One region of the Methylobacterium sp. CM6257 genome, then DNA from elsewhere that is predicted to be linked to it. Evidence: riboswitches for the same ligand, from Rfam matches in the RefSeq annotation. Region 1 holds a riboswitch; the other holds the start of a gene.
What was found. A riboswitch is a leader RNA that binds a small molecule or an ion and turns the genes downstream of it on or off. The one in region 1 is predicted to bind thiamine pyrophosphate.
Positions count from the first base shown of each region.

Region 2: it holds a riboswitch for thiamine pyrophosphate, as region 1 does, so the genes downstream of both, thiC (phosphomethylpyrimidine synthase ThiC) here and thiO (glycine oxidase ThiO) in region 1, are expected to answer to the same signal.

Region 1 is NZ_CM137735.1:2,009,326-2,018,901, forward strand. It holds gene dnaG (DNA primase) at 27-1,919, shown strand; gene rpoD (RNA polymerase sigma factor RpoD) at 2,117-4,099, shown strand; gene ACYCO6_RS09890 (adenylate/guanylate cyclase domain-containing protein) at 4,179-5,438, shown strand; gene ACYCO6_RS09895 (TIGR02281 family clan AA aspartic protease) at 5,445-5,948, opposite strand; TPP riboswitch at 6,155-6,283, shown strand; gene thiO (glycine oxidase ThiO) at 6,354-7,571, shown strand; gene thiS (sulfur carrier protein ThiS) at 7,568-7,780, shown strand; gene thiG (thiazole synthase) at 7,783-8,586, shown strand; gene ACYCO6_RS09915 (thiamine phosphate synthase) at 8,583-9,218, shown strand; gene ACYCO6_RS09920 (peptidase) at 9,392-9,576, opposite strand, start outside.
Region 2 is NZ_CM137735.1:5,082,844-5,092,419, forward strand. It holds gene ACYCO6_RS24700 (pilus assembly protein PilZ) at 1-232, shown strand, start outside; gene ACYCO6_RS24705 (acyltransferase family protein) at 244-1,314, opposite strand; gene ACYCO6_RS24710 (HNH endonuclease family protein) at 1,423-1,797, opposite strand; gene ACYCO6_RS24715 (alpha/beta hydrolase) at 1,810-2,505, opposite strand; TPP riboswitch at 2,756-2,861, shown strand; gene thiC (phosphomethylpyrimidine synthase ThiC) at 2,933-4,819, shown strand; gene ACYCO6_RS24725 (TY-Chap domain-containing protein) at 4,842-5,219, opposite strand; gene ACYCO6_RS24730 (hypothetical protein) at 5,589-5,927, shown strand; gene ACYCO6_RS24735 (class II glutamine amidotransferase) at 5,938-6,762, opposite strand; gene ACYCO6_RS24740 (N-acetylglutaminylglutamine amidotransferase) at 6,884-8,653, opposite strand; tRNA gene ACYCO6_RS24745 (tRNA-Gly) at 8,893-8,967, shown strand.

The DNA.
Region 1 (9,576 bases):
GGTTCACGCAACCCACCCCAGGCCCCGTGCGCTACCCGCCCCATATTCTGGACGAGATCCGTGCCCGGCTGCCGGCCTCCTCCGTGGTCGGACGGCGGGTCCAGCTCAAGAAGGCCGGCCGTGAATGGCGCGGCCTGTCGCCGTTCAACGCCGAGAAGACGCCGTCCTTCTACGTGAATGACCAGAAGCAGTTCTATCACTGTTTCTCGTCGTCGAAGCACGGCGACATCTTCACCTTCCTCATGGAGACGGAGGGGCTGAGCTTCCCTGAGGCGGTCGAGCGGCTGGCCGGGGAGGCGGGCGTGAGCCTGCCGGCTCCCACCGAGGATCACCGCGCCTCCGAGACCAAGCGCGCCGGCGCCATCGAGGTAATGGAGATGGCCGCTTCCTGGTTCGAGGAGCGGCTCCAATCCGCGCAGGGCAGCGAGGCGCGCGCCTATCTCGAACGCCGCGCTCTCGGCCGTGAGGTCCAGCAGCGGTTCCGCCTGGGCTACGCACCGGGCGAGCGTTACGCCCTGCGGGATCACCTTGCCGGCCGGGGCGTCGACAAGGCGCTGATGATCGAACTGGGGCTGCTCGCCGCAGGAGAGGGGGTCTCGGTCCCGTACGACTATTTCCGCGACCGGGTGATGTTCCCGATCACCGATACCCGCGGCCGGGTCGTGGCCTTCGGCGGCCGGGCGCTGGCCAAGGACGTGCGCGCCAAGTACCTGAACTCGCCGGAGACGCCGCTCTTCCACAAGGGCCGCACGCTCTACAACCTGCACGACGCCCGGAAAGCCGCTCATGAGCGGGGCTCGATTATCGCCGTGGAGGGCTATGTCGACGTCATCGCCATGGCGCTCGCCGGTCATCCGGAGACGGTGGCGCCGCTCGGCACGGCGCTGACCGAGGAGCAGCTCGGTTTGCTCTGGCGCCACGCAGACGAGCCGATCCTGTGTTTCGACGGCGACAAGGCCGGCCAGCGGGCCGCGTTCCGGGCTCTCGACCTCGCGCTGCCGCTCCTCGAGCCGGGGCGCTCCCTCCGGATCGCCCTGCTGCCCGGCGGCCAGGATCCCGACGACCTTCTGCGATCCGGCGGCCCCTCGGCGATCGACCAAGTGCTGTCGGCGGCGCTCCCGCTCTCGGAACTGCTCTGGCGACGGGCGGTAGAAACCGGGTCCGCCGATACACCCGAGCGGCGCGCGGGCCTCGCTCAGACGCTGCGTAACACCGTCGCCACGATCCGTGACGAGACCGTGCGGCGCTATTACCGCGACGAGATCGAGGAGCGGCTGCGGAGCTTGTCGCCGCGCAATGGCGCGCGACCCGCGGCGCCAAGTGCCCGGAGCCGAGGACGCTTCGTCCGGCCCGGCGAGCCGGTCTCACCGCGCATCACCGGAAGTCCGAGCCCCTCGGTGACGGCTTCGGCGGGCTTTTCCGGCGCCGCGCCGGTGCGCGAGGCGGTGATCACCGGCACGCTCCTGGCGCATCCCGAGATGATCGCGGAATTCGGCGACGAGATCGCGGACCTCGATTTCGAGGACCCCGATGCCCGGGCGCTCCTGTCCGTCCTCCTCGCCTGTGCGGCCGAGGACGAGCGAACCGACGCCGAGCTGTTGCAGAATCGCATCACCCGCGCCGGACTCACAGCGGCAGCCGACCGAATCCTCGCCCTTGCCCGCTCGCGGGATCGTACAACCCTGGCTCCGCATGCGGACCCTGCGCATCGCGCAGACGCGCTCAGACAGGCGATGATCTTGCACCGGCAGGCAGGAGCGCTACATAGCGAACTTCGCGAAGCACGGCAGGCGTTTGAGAACGATCCGACCGATGCCGGATGGGCATGGCTCTGCGAAGTGAAGGCGAGGCTTGAAACCGTCATCGCCGCCGAGGCTGAAGCCGACGTACCGGCGTCGAGCGACTCGACTGCCGCATGAGGGCTGTGCGATGGCGGTGGCGGAGGGCAGCGTCCCGCCATAGTTAACAATCGGTCAAGCCTCAGGCTTGCATACGGAAACCGACGACTCAAGGCGAACGGAGCGATCCGGCGCCGTACTCATACAGTGGCGCCGACAGCGTGGTGCGGCCTTCCCCGGCCCCCGCAGCGCGCCTCATGCGAAACAATAGGCTGATCATGGCGACGAAGGCAACGGAACGGGACGAGACGGACGCTGCCCCCGAGCAGCAGACCGACGGGCCGCTCCTCGACCTGACGGATGCTTCGGTCAAGCGAATGGTCAAGCTCGCCAAGAAGCGCGGCTATGTGACCTACGAGGAGGTCAACGAGGTCCTGCCCGAGGGCCAGTCCGACCCAGACCAGCTTGAGGACGTGCTGTCGCAGCTCTCCGAGATGGGCATCAACGTCGTTGAGGCCGAGGAGACCGACGAGGCTGCCGGCGAGAAGTCTGCTGACGGGGAGGAAGAGGAGGCCGAGGGCGGCGAGGTCGCCGAAGTCGCGCCGACGCGCGCCGTCGCGGTCACCACGACCACCAAGGAGCCGACGGACCGCACCGACGATCCGGTGCGCATGTACCTGCGCGAGATGGGCTCGGTGGAGCTGCTCTCCCGCGAAGGCGAGATCGCCATCGCCAAGCGCATCGAGGCTGGCCGCGAAGCGATGATCGCGGGTCTCTGCGAGAGTCCGCTCACCTTCCAGGCGATCATCATCTGGCGGGACGAGCTCGTGGAGGGCAAGGTCCTCCTGCGCGACATCATCGATCTCGAAGCGACCTATGCCGGCCCGGACGGCAAGAACGCGCCGCAGCTCGGCGAGGGCGAGGAGGGGTCCGAGGACGGCGAGCCGCCGGCCCCCCCGGAGGGCGGCGACGACGAGGACGATCTCGAGAACAACGTCTCGCTTGCCGCGATGGAGGCCGAGATCAAGCCGCGGGTCCTGGAGACCTTCGACGCGATCGCGGCGAACTATCGCAAGCTGCGCAAGTTCCAGACTGAGGGGACCGAGCGGAAAGCAGCAGGCGAGCAGAACACCCCGGACCAGGACCAGAAGCAGGCCGAGCTGAAGGACATCGTCGTCGCCGACGTGAAGTCCCTGTCGCTCAACAACAACCGCATCGAGGCGCTGGTCGGTCAGCTCTACTCGATCAACAAGCAGCTGATCGGCCACGAAGGCCGGCTGATGCGCTTCGCCGAGAGCCACGGCGTGGCCCGTGACGAGTTCCTGCGGCACTATCAGGGCTACGAGCTCGATCCGAACTGGATGGAGCGCGTCGGGACGCTCGGCGGCAAGGGCTGGAAGAACCTGGTCGAGAAGGGTTCGCGGCAGGTCGGGGAGCTGCGCGCCCAGATCCTCGATCTCGCCTCCGAGACGGGCCTGGAGATCGGCGAGTACCGCCGTATCGTCAACATGGTCCAGAAGGGCGAGCGCGAGGCCCGGCAGGCCAAGAAGGAGATGATCGAGGCGAACCTGCGCCTCGTGATCTCCATCGCCAAGAAGTACACGAACCGCGGCCTGCAGTTCCTGGACCTGATCCAGGAGGGCAACATCGGCCTGATGAAGGCCGTGGACAAGTTCGAGTACCGGCGCGGCTACAAGTTCTCGACCTACGCCACGTGGTGGATCCGGCAGGCGATCACCCGCTCGATCGCCGACCAGGCCCGCACGATCCGCATCCCGGTGCACATGATCGAGACGATCAACAAGATCGTCCGGACCTCGCGCCAGATGCTGCACGAGATCGGCCGCGAGCCGACCCCGGAGGAGCTGGCCGAGAAGCTGGCCATGCCGCTGGAGAAGGTCCGCAAGGTCCTGAAGATCGCCAAGGAGCCGATCTCCCTCGAGACGCCGATCGGCGACGAGGAGGACAGCCATCTCGGTGACTTCATCGAGGACAAGAACGTCGTCCTGCCGATCGACGCGGCGATCCAGTCGAACCTGCGCGAGACCACAACGCGGGTGCTCGCCTCGCTCACCCCACGCGAGGAGCGTGTGCTGCGCATGCGCTTCGGCATCGGCATGAACACCGACCACACCCTTGAGGAGGTGGGTCAGCAGTTCTCGGTGACCCGGGAGCGCATCCGCCAGATCGAGGCGAAGGCGCTGCGCAAGCTGAAGCACCCCTCGCGCAGCCGGAAGCTCAGGAGCTTCCTGGACAACTGAGCCCCCGCCGCGGTCGACGCCGCGGCGCTTTCCCGTCAACCGCGTGGCATCGGCGCCCCGCGGCATCCCATCTGGCGCCATGCTCGAACGCCGCCCGTCAACGCCCGGATTGCCGACGGCCTTCGCGGACGGCTCGGAGGCCGACGACGTTCCCTTCGGGGCGCTGCAACCCTCGGTCGGCATCCGTGACTGGCTGCTGGGCGAGGGTGCCCGGATGCCGAACGCGGAGGATATGCTGGCGGGGCTCGCCGAGAGGCTGATCGCCATCGGCGTTCCGGTCGATCGGGCGTCCACGGCCATCGACACCCTGCATTCGGAATATGCCGGCGTCGGCCGGATCTGGACACGGGACGGCGGCACCACCGTCCGACTGTTCCCGCACGGCGCCCGCTCGACGGACGCCTACCTCAACAGCCCGTTCCACACGGTCCACGAAACCGGGGACTGGCTGATCCTCGATCTCGCAGAGACCCCGGACGATGCCTACGCGATCATCCCGGACCTGAAGGCCGGCGGCTATACTGGCTACGTCGTGGCGCCGCTGTTCTTCACCAACGGCACGAAGAACGGCATCACCTTCGCGACCCGCTCGCCGGAGGGCTTCGGTGACGATGACATCGCGATCCTGCGCTTCGTCATGCCGGCGCTCGCCGCCGTGATGGAGATGCGCGTCCTCAACAAGCAGCTTGACCATGTGCTGCGGCTCTATGTCGGCGACGAGCCGCACCGGGCGATCCTGGCGGGCGACATCCGCCGGGGGCAGGTGACGCGGATCCGCTCGGCGATCCTGTTCGCCGACATGCGCGACTACACCCGCACCTCCGCCGACATGACGCCCGAGGAGGTGGTGGGCCTGCTCAACGTGTTCTTCGACTGCCTTGTGCCCCCCATCGAGCGGGAGGGCGGCGAGGTCCTGAAGTATCTCGGCGACGGCCTGCTGGCGATCTTTCGCGAATCCGGCGACGATCTCGGCGGGGCGGCTAAGGGGGCGCTCACGGCAGCCCAGCACGCGCTAGCGGCCCTCGACGAGGCCAACGCCCTCCACCAGTTCCCCGTGCCGGTAGCCGCCGGCATCGCGCTCCATCACGGCGAGGCTGCCTACGGCAATGTGGGGTCGGGCTCGCGGCTCGACTTCACGGTGATCGGGCGGGACGTGAACTTGGCGAGCCGCCTCGCGCAGCTGAACCGTGCCTTGGGCGAGCCGCTGCTGATGTCGAAGCCCTTCGTCGACTTCCTCTGGGGCGATCCGATCCCACTGGGTGAGCACAGGCTCAGCGGCTTTCAGGAGCCCATGGCGGTGTTCCGCCCGAAGTTCCTGCGCCCGCGCAATCCGAACTGAGCGCGATCAGCCCCGCAACGTCAGCGTCGTCCCGGTGACGCTGAAGTCGCGGAGACGGCTCAGAAACGACATGCCCAGAAGATTGGTGGACAGGCGGCCACGCGGAATCACCACCGCCTCGACGTCGTGAACGGTGATCGATCCGATTTGCACAATCCCGATCCGGATCGGTGCTACCCGCACCGTCCCGTTCGCCGTGTTCCAGACACGCGTGAAATCGGCCGGTCCGACCCGTATCCCGATCCGGGCGGCATCCTCCTCCGAGAAGGCGCAATGGGTCGCGCCGGTATCCACCATCATCGGGAGAGAGCGGCCGTCCAGCAGGGCATTCACGAAGAAATGGCCGCCGCGCCCCGCCTGAAGCGCGACGCCGGCGAGGGCCGGCCCGTCCGGAGTCGACATGCGGGTCGCGAACGGCGCAACCGGATCGGGCGACAGCCGGTCCCGCAGCTTCTGCACAGCGGCGGCTGACAGGAAGCCGATCGTGCAGAGGACCAGAATTGTGCGCACGACGTCCCGCCTCCGAGTGAGCGATGGGGGAATGAGGCCGACGAGCCATGAAGGGATCGTGCTCTGTGCCCAGCTGTCGCGTGCGCACGCGGGATTTCGTCCGAACTGGTGTCCAGGCGGTGACCGCAACCGATCGATTGTCGTGCGGGCAAGCGAGCCCGGGCGCCGGCGGGGTTGACCGACGGCGTGCGGCGGACCAAATCTGTGACCGTTCCAGGGAGATCCCCGGCAAGGGGCTGAGAAACCGCTGGCACGTCCGTCAGGACCTGCGGCGCGGAAATCCTTCGAACCTGATCCGGCTCATACCGGCGTAGGGATTGGACCGCGGCCGCCTTAAGGGCCGGCCACAGCTTCTCACCGAAGCAGACGGCCCGATCTCCGCGACGGAACCCCGCGGAGTTGCGCGTGCCCTTGGACCGCCCAGAGTCACCGATCGGACGTCGCCGCAGCCCGGACGGCAACCCCACGTATGCGAGCCTGCCGGCGCGGGCCGACATCGCCGTTATCGGCGGCGGCCTGATCGGGCTGTCCACCGCTTGGCGGCTGGCCCGCGCGGGCCGCTCTGTCGTTGTCCTGGAGCGGGAGACGGTCGGGGCGGGCGCGAGCCTCGCGGCCACCGGCATGCTGGCACCGGCCGCCGAGCACGAGCCCGGCTCCGATCCCCTGCTGCCCCTCGCCCTCGCCTCGCTCCGGCGTTGGCCGGTTTTCCGCGACGAACTGGAAGCGGATGCGGGTCTTGCGATCGATTATCGCCCCGATGGCACCCTCGTCCTCGCCGTCGGCCGCGACGAGGTCGAGCGTCTGCGCTTCCGCTACGACCTGCAGCGCCGCTCCGGCCTCGACGCGACCTGGCTACCGGGCAGCGAGGTGCGGCGCCTGGAACCGGGCCTGCGCCCCTCGGTGACGGCGGGGGTCCATTGCCCACTCGACCATCAGGTCGATCCGCGCCTCGTCATGGGTGCTCTGGCCGAAGCCTGCCGGCGGGCCGGCGTTGCCGTGGTGGAGCGGACTGCCGTGACCGCCCTCGACTGGTCGGGGGGTCGCGTGACGGGCGTTCGCGCCGGGAATCGCGGCGTCGCGGCTGAGACCGTCATTCTCGCCTCCGGCGCCTGGAGCGGGGAGAGTGGCCTGCTGCCGGAGGCCCTCGCCCTGCCGGTGCGCCCCCTGAAGGGGCAGTCCCTCGCCCTGCGCACCACCGCCCGCACCGGAACGCTCGGCCGCATGGTCTGGACCGAGCAGGTCCACATGGCCCCGAAGAGCGATGGGCAGCTCATCGTCGGGGCCACGGTGGAGGATTGCGGCTTCCGGCCGGGGGTCACCGCCGGCGGCCTTTACGCGCTGCTGGAAGGCGCGCGGCGGGTGCTGCCTGGGATCGAGGAGATGGAGGTCGAGGCGGTGTGGAGCGGCTACCGCCCCACCTCGGACGACGACGCGCCGATCATCGACACGCTCGCGCCGGGTCTGGTCGCCGCCACGGGTCACCACCGCAACGGCTATCTGCTCGCCCCGGTCACCGCCGATGCCGTGGCCGGGCTGGTGACGGACGGGGCGCTCCCGGAAGTCGCCCGTCCGTTCACTCGGGCGCGGTTCGCGCGTCCGGAGCCCCGGAGGGCCTCGGCATGAGACTCTTCATCAACGGCGAACCGCGCGAGCGGGAAGCCGAGACCATCGACGCCCTGTTCCGCATTGAGGCGGAGGAGAGCGGCATCGAGAGCCCGCAGGGGGTCGCCATCGCGCTGAACGGCCGCGTGTTGCGCCGCCGGGATTGGGGAGAGACCCCGATCGCCGACGGCGACCGCGTCGAGATCGTCCGCGCCATGCAGGGAGGTTGAGCATGGACACCACCGTCACGCCGCTGCACCCCGAAAACGGGGATGACAGCCTCACCATCGCCGGAGTGAGGCTGTCGTCCCGGCTGTTCATCGGCACTGCCGGCTATCCGACGCAGGCGATCATGCGCGACGCCGTCCAGGCGAGCGGCGCCGATGTGGTGACCGCCTCGATCCGACGGGTCTCGCTCCAGGGCCACGGCTCCGACACGGTGAAGATCCTGAAGGACAAGCGGTTCCTGCCGAACACCGCCGGCTGCGAGACCGCCCGGGACGCGATCATGACCGCCGAGCTTGCCCGGGAGGCGCTCGACACCAACTGGATCAAGGTCGAGGTGATCGGGGACCGCGAGACGCTCTACCCGGATGTCGCAGAGCTGATCGAGGCCTGCCGCCACCTCGTGGATGACGGCTTCGTGGTGCTGCCCTACTGCAACGACGATCCGATCGTCTGCCAGCGTCTGGAGGACCTCGGCTGCGCCGCGGTGATGCCCATGGGCTCGCTGATCGGGTCCGGCATGGGCATCGCCAATCCGGCCAACCTCGAGCTGATCTGCCGCCGGGCCAATGTGCCGGTGGTGGTCGATGCGGGAATCGGCACCGCTTCGGACGCCGTGATCGCCATGGAGCTCGGCGCCTCCGCCTGCCTGATCAACACCGCGGTGGCCAAGGCGGACGACCCGGTGCGGATGGCCCGCGCCATGCGGCGGGCCGTCGAGGCGGGCCGCGACGCGCATCTGGCGGGCCGGATCCCGCGCCGCGGTCGTGCCGAGCCCTCGAGCCCGCAGCTCGGCCTCGTCGGCTCGTGAGGGTGCTGCCGTCACCGCTCCTGGCGGTGACGGACCGGCACGGGCATGCGCGGCCGCTCGCCGAGACCGTCCGGGCGATCCTGGAGGGTGGCGGCCGCTGGATCTGGTTCCGCGACCGCGACCTGGAGCCGGAGGCGCGCAGACGCCTCGGCGAGAGCGTGGCCGAGCGCGTGCGGGCCGCTGGCGGAGTCCTGACGGTGGGCGGCGACGTCGCGCTGGCGCGTGCCCTCGGCGCCGACAGCGTGCATCTCGGCGGCGCCTCGGGTCCGGAGGCGATCGCAGCGGCGCGGGCGGTGCTTGGGGAGGTGGCTCTGATCGGGGTGTCGGCCCACACCCCCCAGGAAGCCGCCCGGGCAGCGGCCGCGGGCGCAGATTACGTAACCCTCAGCCCGATCTATGCCACGGCCAGCAAGCCGGGCTACGGCCCGGCGCTCGGTCCGGACGGCCTCGCGGCGGCGCGGGAGTCCGATCTTCCGGTGGTGGCTCTCGGCGGCATCGACGCGGAACGGGTCGCGGAATGCCGCGCGGCGGGCGCGGCGGGAATCGCTCTCATGGGTGGCCTGATGCGCGCCGACGATCCGGTCGGCGTCACTGGGGTACTTCTGAAGGCCTGGAGCGGAGCTTGGTCCTGAAGGTCCCGATCGTCTCCGACGAGGAACCCGAATCGTCCAACCCAAACCCTCATCCGGAGATGCCGCAGGGCAGAAGGCCTCGAGGGAGCCCTCTCTCGAGGAGGGTCCACCGCACCTCTGGATGCGGGTACGGATTGGAGTCGAGGCCGCACGTTCGTCCGAGGGCCTAAATCCTACTTGTCCGACGGCCCGTAGGGCGGCCGCGGGATTGCCCGGTGCGCCGCCCGCAGCGCCGCCGACCAGCGCTCGCGCAGATCGTGGAAATAGCCTTCGCCGGCCTCGATCCGGTAGTTCACCTCGAGATTGAGCGCGTTCCGGCGGGCGACCGCGATGTCGATCGGCAGGCCGACCCCCAGGT
Region 2 (9,576 bases), 3.1 Mb from region 1:
CCGCAGCGCGTTCCGGAAGAATGCCTTCACGTTCGGCACGCTTCTCCTGGCCTGCGGTGAGGTCAACTGCCTCGTCTGGGACGCCACCGAGACGGGAGCGCAGATCGAGGTCGAGGATAATCAGGCGGTGCCGGAGCGTTTCCCGCTTCGTCTCACGGCGGGCGGAGATCCGCGGCCAGCGGCCGTGGCGTGGCGACAAAACCGCCGGATCGGCATCGCCTTCGAGGGCTGAACCGTGCCGCATCAACCCGCCTGAAAGGCCGGCCGCGCACGGGTTTCACTCGCCGCGAGTCGGAAGAACCGGGGCCGCACGAAAAGCAGATTGAGCGGCGTATCGCGCACCAGCCGCTCCAGCACCAGCGGCACCAGCACCGCCGCCGCCATGACCCCGACGCTGGCGAGACCGACATCCGCGATCACCCCGGTTCTCACGAGGAATTCGCGCGTCGCGGCCATCGGCAGTGAGAAGGCGAGATAGATCACGATCGAGCGCTGCCCGCAGGTTCTGATGGCTTCGGCCACCGAGCCTCCCGCCTGGCAGATCAGCGCGGCCGCGACCACGATCGCCAGCGCGCCGGCCGCCCCGAGGGCGAGACTGATGAGCGGCAGGCTGGCCAGGGTCGGATAGGGGGGATGGCCCGTCGGGGTCAGCGCCAGCCATGCCTCAGCGCCGGCCCAGGCGGCGAGACCGCAGAGGGCTGGAACAGTTCGCCGCCCTGCGGCTTCCGCCAGGGTGAAGATTCGACCGGCAAACAAGTAGCCGGCGACGAAATAGACGTATCGAGCGCAGAACTCCTCGATCAGGGTCGATTCGCTGCGGATATCGGCAATCTGCAGCAAGGCGGCGCCGACCAGCAGCACGCCGCCGGGCATGCGCCGGAAAGCCTTTGTCACGACCGAGAAGACTGCCAGCAAGTAGATGAACCACAGGCTGGAATACGGCTCGATGAGCGCGTGCAGGAGATGCGCCGCGAAGGCCGGAGATCCGGCATCGCCGGCGATCTTCCCGTACTTGGCGGCCGACTGGATCACGAGCCAGAGCAGGTAGAAATAGGCGAAGTGGACCACCCGGCGGTCGGAGAACAGCCGCCAGTTGCGGTCGATCACCCGGCCCATGAACAGGCCGGACAGGAGGAAGAAGTCTGGGATCCGGAACGGCTTCGCGAACGCGACGACCGGGTGGAGGAAGCCGACGCCCCCCAGAGCCTCGCCGGTGCCGGTGACGGCATGCATCATCACCACCAGCAGGATGCAGATGCCCTTCGCGACATCAACCCAGGCGAGTCGATCGCTCGCGTTCCCGGCCCCGGTCATCATCCCACCCTCGAAACCGGGACGATCCTGAACCGACTGAGGTTGAAAGTACTATTTGCGGCGCGCACGACCTGCGGACGTGACGAATGCGGGGTAAACGCTCGGCGCTCAGATCTTGCGCCTGGCCGCCCGCCTGTCGCGGGTCATGCGGGTGGCGGCGTGGAAATCGTCGGGCTTGCCGCGGACCCAGGTCAGGAAGCGGGCGATTTCCGGATCGGTCCGCAACGCCTCCACGTCGGCGAGGCGCCGGGCGATCTCGGCCTCGCTGTAGCGGGCGTGGATCGCCGAGTGGCAGATTTGGTGCAGCCGCACGGTCCCACGATGCGTGCCGCCCTTCAGCTTCGGGGTCAGGTGGTGGAGGCTGGAGCGGGCGCGCGGCGGGATCGGCCTCTCGCAAAGCGGACACACCGGATCGGTCCGGGTCGCGGGCCCCTGCAAATCCGGATCATCGGCGCTCCAGCGCCGGGCGCGCCGTCCGACCACGCGTTTCTCCTCTCACCGCGACTGTCCGGCGGCCGTGACAGTACAGGCGCTCCGCACCTGCTCGCCGAACAACGTCTCGGCCTCGCGATCTCGGCTGCCCAGGATGGAGACGTGATCGCCTTGCATCAGATCGATCCGCGCCCGGGCGCCGGCCGCCGTGGCAAGCGCTTGTGCGAGCTTGGCCGGCACCACCGGGTCGTCGCGGCCCTGCACGATCATCACCGGCTCGGTCCCCGCGCGGATGCGGAGATCCGAGCGATAGGTGTCGCGCAGCAGCCAGGACGGGATCAGCGGGGCATGCAGCCGCATGGTGTGGATCATCGAGTTAAAGGGCGCTTCGAGATAGAGCCCCAGGGCCGTCACATGCCCGGCGACCGCCACCGCGACGGCCGCGCCGAGGGAGTGGCCATGCAGCAGGATCGGGGCGCCCGGTGCGCGCTCCGCGGCGGCCGCGGTCGCCGCCACACCGTCGCGGATGAGGCCGTCCTCGCTGGGCCGCCCGGTCGAGCCCGGGTAGCCGCGATAGGCGGGCGCCAGCATGCCCCAGCCGGCTGCGCGCCAGGGTCCGGCCGCGAAGCGCGCCGCGTGTGGTTCCGGGCGGGAGCCATTGCCGTGGAAGCTGACGACCACGCCGCAACCCGGGCGCGGCGGCCGCCACAGGGCGTGCAGGCGCTCACCGTCCTCGGTCACCACCGTGATGACCGTCACACCGGGCGGCACCGCCCAGGGCGGTGGCGGCCGGTAGGCCCCCGATAGATCAACCGCCTCTGGCCGAGCGCGAAAAGAGCGAGCGCCAGGCCATAGAGCAGGAGCGCGGCGAGCATGAAGCCGGCGAGAAGGCGCATACGGAACGACGGAAGAGAGCGGCGGCGAGCGCCTTCGAACGGACGGAAATCGAAATGTATCAACTAGGACGGGGAGCCCGCATTGACAAAGCCAGCCGCGGGCCCGAGTCTGGAACCGTTCCGAGGGGGGCCCCGCAGGGGGCTGAGATTGGGCACGCTGCCCTGACCCTTGAACCTGATCCGGCTCATACCGGCGGAGGGACGGGAACCTGCGGTCGCGCCTCGAGCGGCCGTATCTCATCTCAGCCATCGCGTGGACCGGACCGCTCCAGCACGAGGAGAGGCCCACGATGAACGCACCCGTTCTCCCGAAGGACGTGAAAGGCAGCCCCGAGGCCGTGACCACGGGTCCGGTTACCGGTTCGCGCAAGGTCTATGCGAGTCCGGCCGGCCGGCCGGACATCCGCGTGCCCTACCGCGAGATCGCCCTCTCCGATCCCAAGGAGGCGCCGGTGCGGGTCTACGACCCGTCGGGGCCCTACACCGAGACGGATGCGCGCATCGACCTCAGCGCCGGTCTGCCCGGCGTACGCGAGCCCTGGATCGCGGCGCGCGGCTACGCGGCCGTCGAGCCCCGTGCGGTCAAGCCGGAGGATAACGGCTTCGCGGGCGACAAGCTCGTGGCCCCCTGCCCCGCCGAGCGGACCATCCGCAAGGCGGCGCCCGGCCAGATGGTGACGCAGTACGAGTTCGCCCGCGCCGGGATCATCACCGAGGAGATGATCTACGTCGCCCATCGCGAGAACGTCTGCCGCGAGAAGATGCTGGAGAGTGCGGAGGCTGCGCTCGCCGACGGCCAGAGCTTTGGGGCCGCCATCCCGCCCTTCATCACCCCCGAATTCGTGCGCGACGAGGTGGCCCGCGGCCGGGCGATCATCCCGGCCAACATCAACCACATCGAACTGGAGCCGATGGCGATCGGCCGGAACTTCCTAGTCAAGATCAACGCCAATATCGGCAACTCGGCCGTCACCTCCTCGGCCGCCGAGGAGGTCGAGAAGCTGGTCTGGTCGATCCGTTGGGGTGCCGACACGGTCATGGACCTGTCCACCGGCCGCAACATCCACAACATCCGCTCGTGGATCATCCGCAACAGCCCGGTCCCGATCGGCACGGTGCCGATCTACCAGGCGCTCGAGAAGGTCGGCGGCGACCCGCTCAAGCTCGACTGGGAGGTCTTCAAGGACACGCTGATCGAGCAGGCCGAGCAGGGCATCGACTACTTCACGATCCATGCCGGCGTGCGGCTCGCCCACGTGCCGCTGACCGCCCGGCGCGTCACCGGCATCGTCTCGCGCGGCGGCTCGATCATGGCCCGCTGGTGCCTGGCCGGGCACCGGGAATCGTTCCTCTACGAGCGGTTCGACGAGATCTGCGACATCATGCGGGCCTACGACGTGTCGTTCTCGCTGGGCGACGGCCTGCGCCCGGGCTCGATCGCCGACGCCAACGACGCCGCCCAGTTCGGCGAGCTGGAGACGCTGGGCGAGCTGACCAAGGTCGCCTGGGACAAGGGCTGTCAGGTGATGATCGAGGGCCCCGGCCACGTGCCGATGCACAAGATCAAGGTCAACATGGACAAGCAGCTGAAGGAGTGCGGCGAGGCGCCGTTCTACACCCTCGGCCCTCTGACCACCGACATCGCGCCGGGCTACGACCACATCACCTCGGGCATCGGCGCCGCGATGATCGGATGGTTCGGCACCGCGATGCTCTGCTACGTCACCCCGAAGGAGCATCTCGGCCTGCCCGACCGGGACGACGTGAAGACCGGCGTGATCACCTACAAGATCGCCGCGCATGCCGCCGACCTCGCCAAGGGTCACCCCGCCGCGCAACTGCGCGACGACGCGCTGAGCCGCGCCCGGTTCGACTTCCGTTGGGAGGATCAGTTCAACCTCGGTCTCGACCCCGACACGGCCCGCCGCTTCCACGACGAGACGCTGCCGAAGGACGCCCACAAGGTCGCGCATTTCTGCTCTATGTGCGGACCGAAGTTCTGCTCGATGAAGATCACGCAGGATCTGCGCGCCGAGGTGCTGGCGATGGAGGAGGCCGGCGAGGTCGTGGGCGCATCGCCCGCGATGTCGAAGGCCGAGGCCGAGGCCGGCATGCGGGCCAAGTCGCAGGAGTTCCTGGCCGAGGGCGGGAAGCTCTACGTCGACGCGGCCGAGTGACGGTCCGGCACGCCCGGTCGTTTCAGGACACGGGCGTGCCGCAGGTCGTGCCCGGATCGCCGCCGTGTGGCGCCTCGATCCGGAGCACCGATCCGGTATGGGTGCCGTAGGCATCGTGCAGCGCTGACAGCATCAGATCCGCGGCGATGCCGACACCCGGTAGGCTGCCGAGGGCGAGTGTCCGGGAGAAGTTGTCTCGGGCGCTGGCCTGACTGTAACCGAGCCTCCGCAGGGTCACCCGCGCGGAGGCGTCGAGCCGCAGCCTGTCCGCACCGGCTGGCCGGTAGGCGTCGGAGGCGGCTTCGCAGAGCATCCGGGTATCGCAATCCTGAAAGATGCGCTGCACGTAGCGCTGCGGCTGTTCGCGAAGCATAACGACGATGAAGCGGTCGCGCGACACGTCAGCGGGACCGCGCCGATGGATGGCGTCGAGGCGTTCTATGATCGCGCACCGATGCCTCTAAATGAATGGATCGCGTGCCGCGGATGCTGTGCCGGCATCTGTCCGACTGAGCAGCAATGCCGCTGCCAGCAGCATCAACGCGTCGACGCCGCGCATTCGGGCCTCCCCATCCTGCGGCGATCGCAACGCTCCGCGAGTCCCCCGCAGCACGGCAAAACAGCATGAATTTGTGTCGGCGCGGTAACGGGATGTTCATCGCATGCCCGGCCGCGGCCCCGCATTCGGTGGATGAGCGGCTTCCGTTAAGGGACGCTTAGGCAGCTTCTCGATTCAATCCTTCGATCACAGGATCGCAGGAGATCAGCCATGGAGATCCGCCCGCTGGCCAGTTCGACACCGGGGCCCCAGGGGCTTGACGCGCTCGCGGCTACAGCCGCCGCGGCCCCGACGCAGGACACATCCCAGTCGCAGGCCCCTGCTCCCGCCCTCGAGCCGGCGGTCAAGCTCGACATCGGCTCGACCGGAAGCAAGGCGCGCTACATCCAAGACCCCGACACCAGCGCGATCGTCTTCCAGGTCCTGGATCCCGCCTCTGGCAACGTCGTCGAGCAATTGCCGAGCGAGACGGCCCTGCGCAATCGCGCGTACGAGTCCGCGCGGGGGACGCACGGTTCGCAGCACAGCAGCCTGTCACGGGTGGCCTGAGGCCGCGCTATCAGGCACGCAGGCGGCGGACACGCGCGTCGGGAGCGGCGGGGCCCAGGCCGAACTGCTCCAGGGACAGGATTTCCACCGGTGCGTCGCGCCGGGCGATGACGACGCTGTTCTCCGCGACGGGCATCCAGGTGCCGTGGTCCCGATCGAGCGGTTCCGAGGCGATGACCACGCCCCCTTCCGAGGCGCGGTAATAGAGAGAATTGGCCTTGTCGTTGGCGGCATACCGGAAGGCGTAGAGATCCCGCCCGTCCGCGAGGGCAGCCGTGAAACGGAACGGATGCTCGCCTGCCAACTCGGTGAGCCGAACGAGGGCGCGCGTCGTCGCGTCCACCGGATCGCGGCGCGGTCCAGGTCCCATGAGCCCGCATCCGAGCAGCCCGAGGAAGATCGCCTCCGAATCGGTGGTGCCGGCGCGCGACGGATAGAGTTCGTCGGGGATCATCGCCTCGACGGGCCGCCGCAGACGATTCCAGTCGCCGATGTAGCCATTGTGCATGAACAGCCACGGCCCACACGCGAAGGGGTGGCAGTTCGGCCGGGTGATCGGCGTTCCCGTCGCGGCCCGCACATGCGCGAAGAACAGGTGCGAGTGCAGATGGCGGCATAGGTACCGCAGGTTGTCGTCCGACCAAGCAGGCTGCACCTCGCGGTAGCGACCCGGTTCGGGATGGTCGCCATACCAGCCGAGACCGAAACCGTCGCCGTTGGTGGCCGCGGTCGATTCTAGCGCCTGGATGCTCTGCGACACCAGACTGTGGGACGGCTCGGTAACGTAGTGCTCCAGCGGGATGGTGCGTCCCGCATAGGCGATCCAGCGGCACATCGACGGGCTTCTCCGGGTGCGTGTCGGAAGGCTGATCCGGGACGATCGTGGACAAAGCGCGGCACCTTGAGCGCCGCGTCGATCACAATCTATCGCGAGAACCGTGCCTCGACGTACGGCCTCAGACGCCGTGGGTCTGGAGCCAGCTCTCGAGAAGGGCGACCTGCCAGAGCTTGGAATTGCCTTTGGGCGTCAGGGTACCGTCCGGGTCGGCGAGCAGATGGTCGACATAGGCCCGATTGAAGATGCCGCGCTGGCGCGCCTCCGGCCTGTCGAGCACCTCGCGGACGAAGTCCAGGAACGGACCCCGTATGTGTTTCAGTGCGGGGACTGGGAAATAACCCTTCTTCCGGTCAATCACCTCGGCCGGGACAACCGCGCGAGCGGCTTCCTTGAGGATGTGCTTGCCACCGTTGCAGACCTTCAGCTCGGCCGGGATGCGGGCCGCCAATTCGACGAGGTCGTGGTCCAGGAACGGCATGCGGGCTTCGAGGCCACAGGCCATGGTCATGTTGTCGACCCGCTTCACCGGATCGTCGACCATCATGATCTGCTGGTCGAGTTGCAGGGTCTTGTCGATGGCGCTGGCGCTTTTCGAGCTTGCGAAAAACCTCTCCAGGTACTCCGTGCTGTAGTCGCCGTTCAGCAGGTCCGGCGCCAACGCCTCGCGCATCTCGGCGTGGTCGCGGTCGAAATAGGCTTTGGCGTAGTCCGAGACGGCATCGGTCGAACTCATCAGCTTCGGATACCAGTGATAGCCGCCGAACACCTCGTCGGCGCCCTGGCCGCTCTGAATCACCGTCACGTGCTTGGCGACCTCCTGCGACAGGAGCAGGAACGCGACCGCATCGTGGCTCATCTGCGGCTCTGACATCGCGGCTATAGCCGCGGGGAGTGCCTCCAGGGTGCGCGACCCGTCCACGGCGAGTTTGGTGTGGTCGGTTTCGAAGGTCTGGGCGATGATGTCCGAGTACTTGAACTCATCGCCCTCGACACCGTTCACGGCGTCGAACCCGACGGAGAAGGTCTTCAGGCCTGTCTGGCCCTTGCGTGCCAGGAGCGCGACGAGGAGCGAGCTGTCGAGCCCGCCGGACAGGAGGACGCCCGTGGGTACGTCGGCGACCTGCCGGCGCTCCACCGCGGTGCCGAGTGTTTCGAGCACGGCCTCGCGCCAGTCGGCCACCGTCATGGCGCGGTCGGCCTCGCGCGGGCCGATCGTGACCGTCCAGTAGATCTCCTCGCTGCGGGCGCCGTCCTTCTCCAGGGTCAGGATTGTCGCCGGGGCGAGCTTGCGCACGCCCTTGAGGATGGTCAGCGGCGCCGGCACGCCGGCGTGCCAGCTCATGTAGTTGTGGAGCGCCGCCGGATCGATCGCCGTGTCGACATCGCCCGCCGCGAGCAGGGCTGGCAGGGATGAGGCGAAGCGGAAAAGGCCCTTTGCTGCGCTGTAGTAGAGCGGCTTCACCCCGAGCCGGTCGCGGGCCAGCACGACGCGCCCGGAGTCGCGCTCCAGCACCGCGAAGGCGAACATGCCGTAGAAGCGCGTCACGCAGGCGCTCCCCCAAGCGTGATAGGCCTTGAGGACCACTTCGGTGTCGCTGGTGGAGAAGAAGACGTAGCCCTTCGCTTCCAATTCGGCGCGCAGGGCGCGGAAATTGTAGATGCAGCCGTTGAAGACGACAGCGAGGCCGAGGCCCGGATCCACCATCGGCTGCTGACCGGCTTCGGACAGGTCAATGATCTTCAGCCTTCGGTGGCCGAAGATGACCCGGCCGGACCCGAACAGGCCTTCGCCGTCCGGGCCGCGCGGCCGCAGGCATCCCATCATCGCGTGGACGGCGGCAGGATCGGCCGGGCCGTCGAAGCTGATCTCGCCGCAGATCCCGCACATGGTGGCTGTCGGTCCTCGTTTCGCCCGTGTACTCCCCAACGGAGCGGAACGGCCGGGATCCCGCAACGTTCCTCCGGCAACGCACGCTGCGATGGGGCGGCCTTGCACCGGCCCGGTTTCGTCGCCGACCGGTTTGACGCCGTCGCGCTCCCACTGCTAAAACGCGGCCGTACATGAACGCACGGGGTGCGTGCGGAGCGGACGCTTCGGACACGCACGATACCCGAGTGACCGTGTTCGCGGGCGTAGTTCAGTGGTAGAACGTCAGCTTCCCAAGCTGAATGTCGTCGGTTCGATCCCGATCGCCCGCTCCAACTAACTCTCTGAATCTGCTGCGGTTTCTCGTGCCCTGAACGGCCGAGGTGTTCCCCATGTTCCCCACGGTGTTCCCCGCCGTTCCCCGAAGCTGCTCGGGGTCCTATCCGAGTCGGCTGGTGCCTCGGACCGTGGCACTTCTTCCTCGTCCTTAGCTCCGCTCCTGGAGCGAATGATAAGGTCGGCTTCGGACGCGGGTCGGATCGACGAAGACGCCGCTTCGAGGAGGCTAACCCGTGCAGGGCGCGGCTACGTCCGCTGACGGTGTCCGTTATCCGAGAAGCGGACCTTCGGCTTTGCGCCCATTGCCGCCGGACAGCGGTCCGCGGCTGCATCCCGGAAGCGGACGGTATGGCCACGGGGGCATTAGGTCAGGATCGCGCAAGGAGCCGACCTTCGCCAGGTTCGTCGCGCAGGGCCGGAATGGCTCCCCGGTGCCGGTCTTCTTCGACGTGTGCTCCGGAGCGCCTGGAGCCCAATGAGGCCGGACTCCAACTCGCGAGCGCCGAGGCGGCCGACTTGGAGCCGACGCCGCCCTTCTGAGCCTGACGGCCGAGCTGTTGCGCGCTGGAGACCATCAAAGGGGGTTACATCTCGGGTGATCAGGC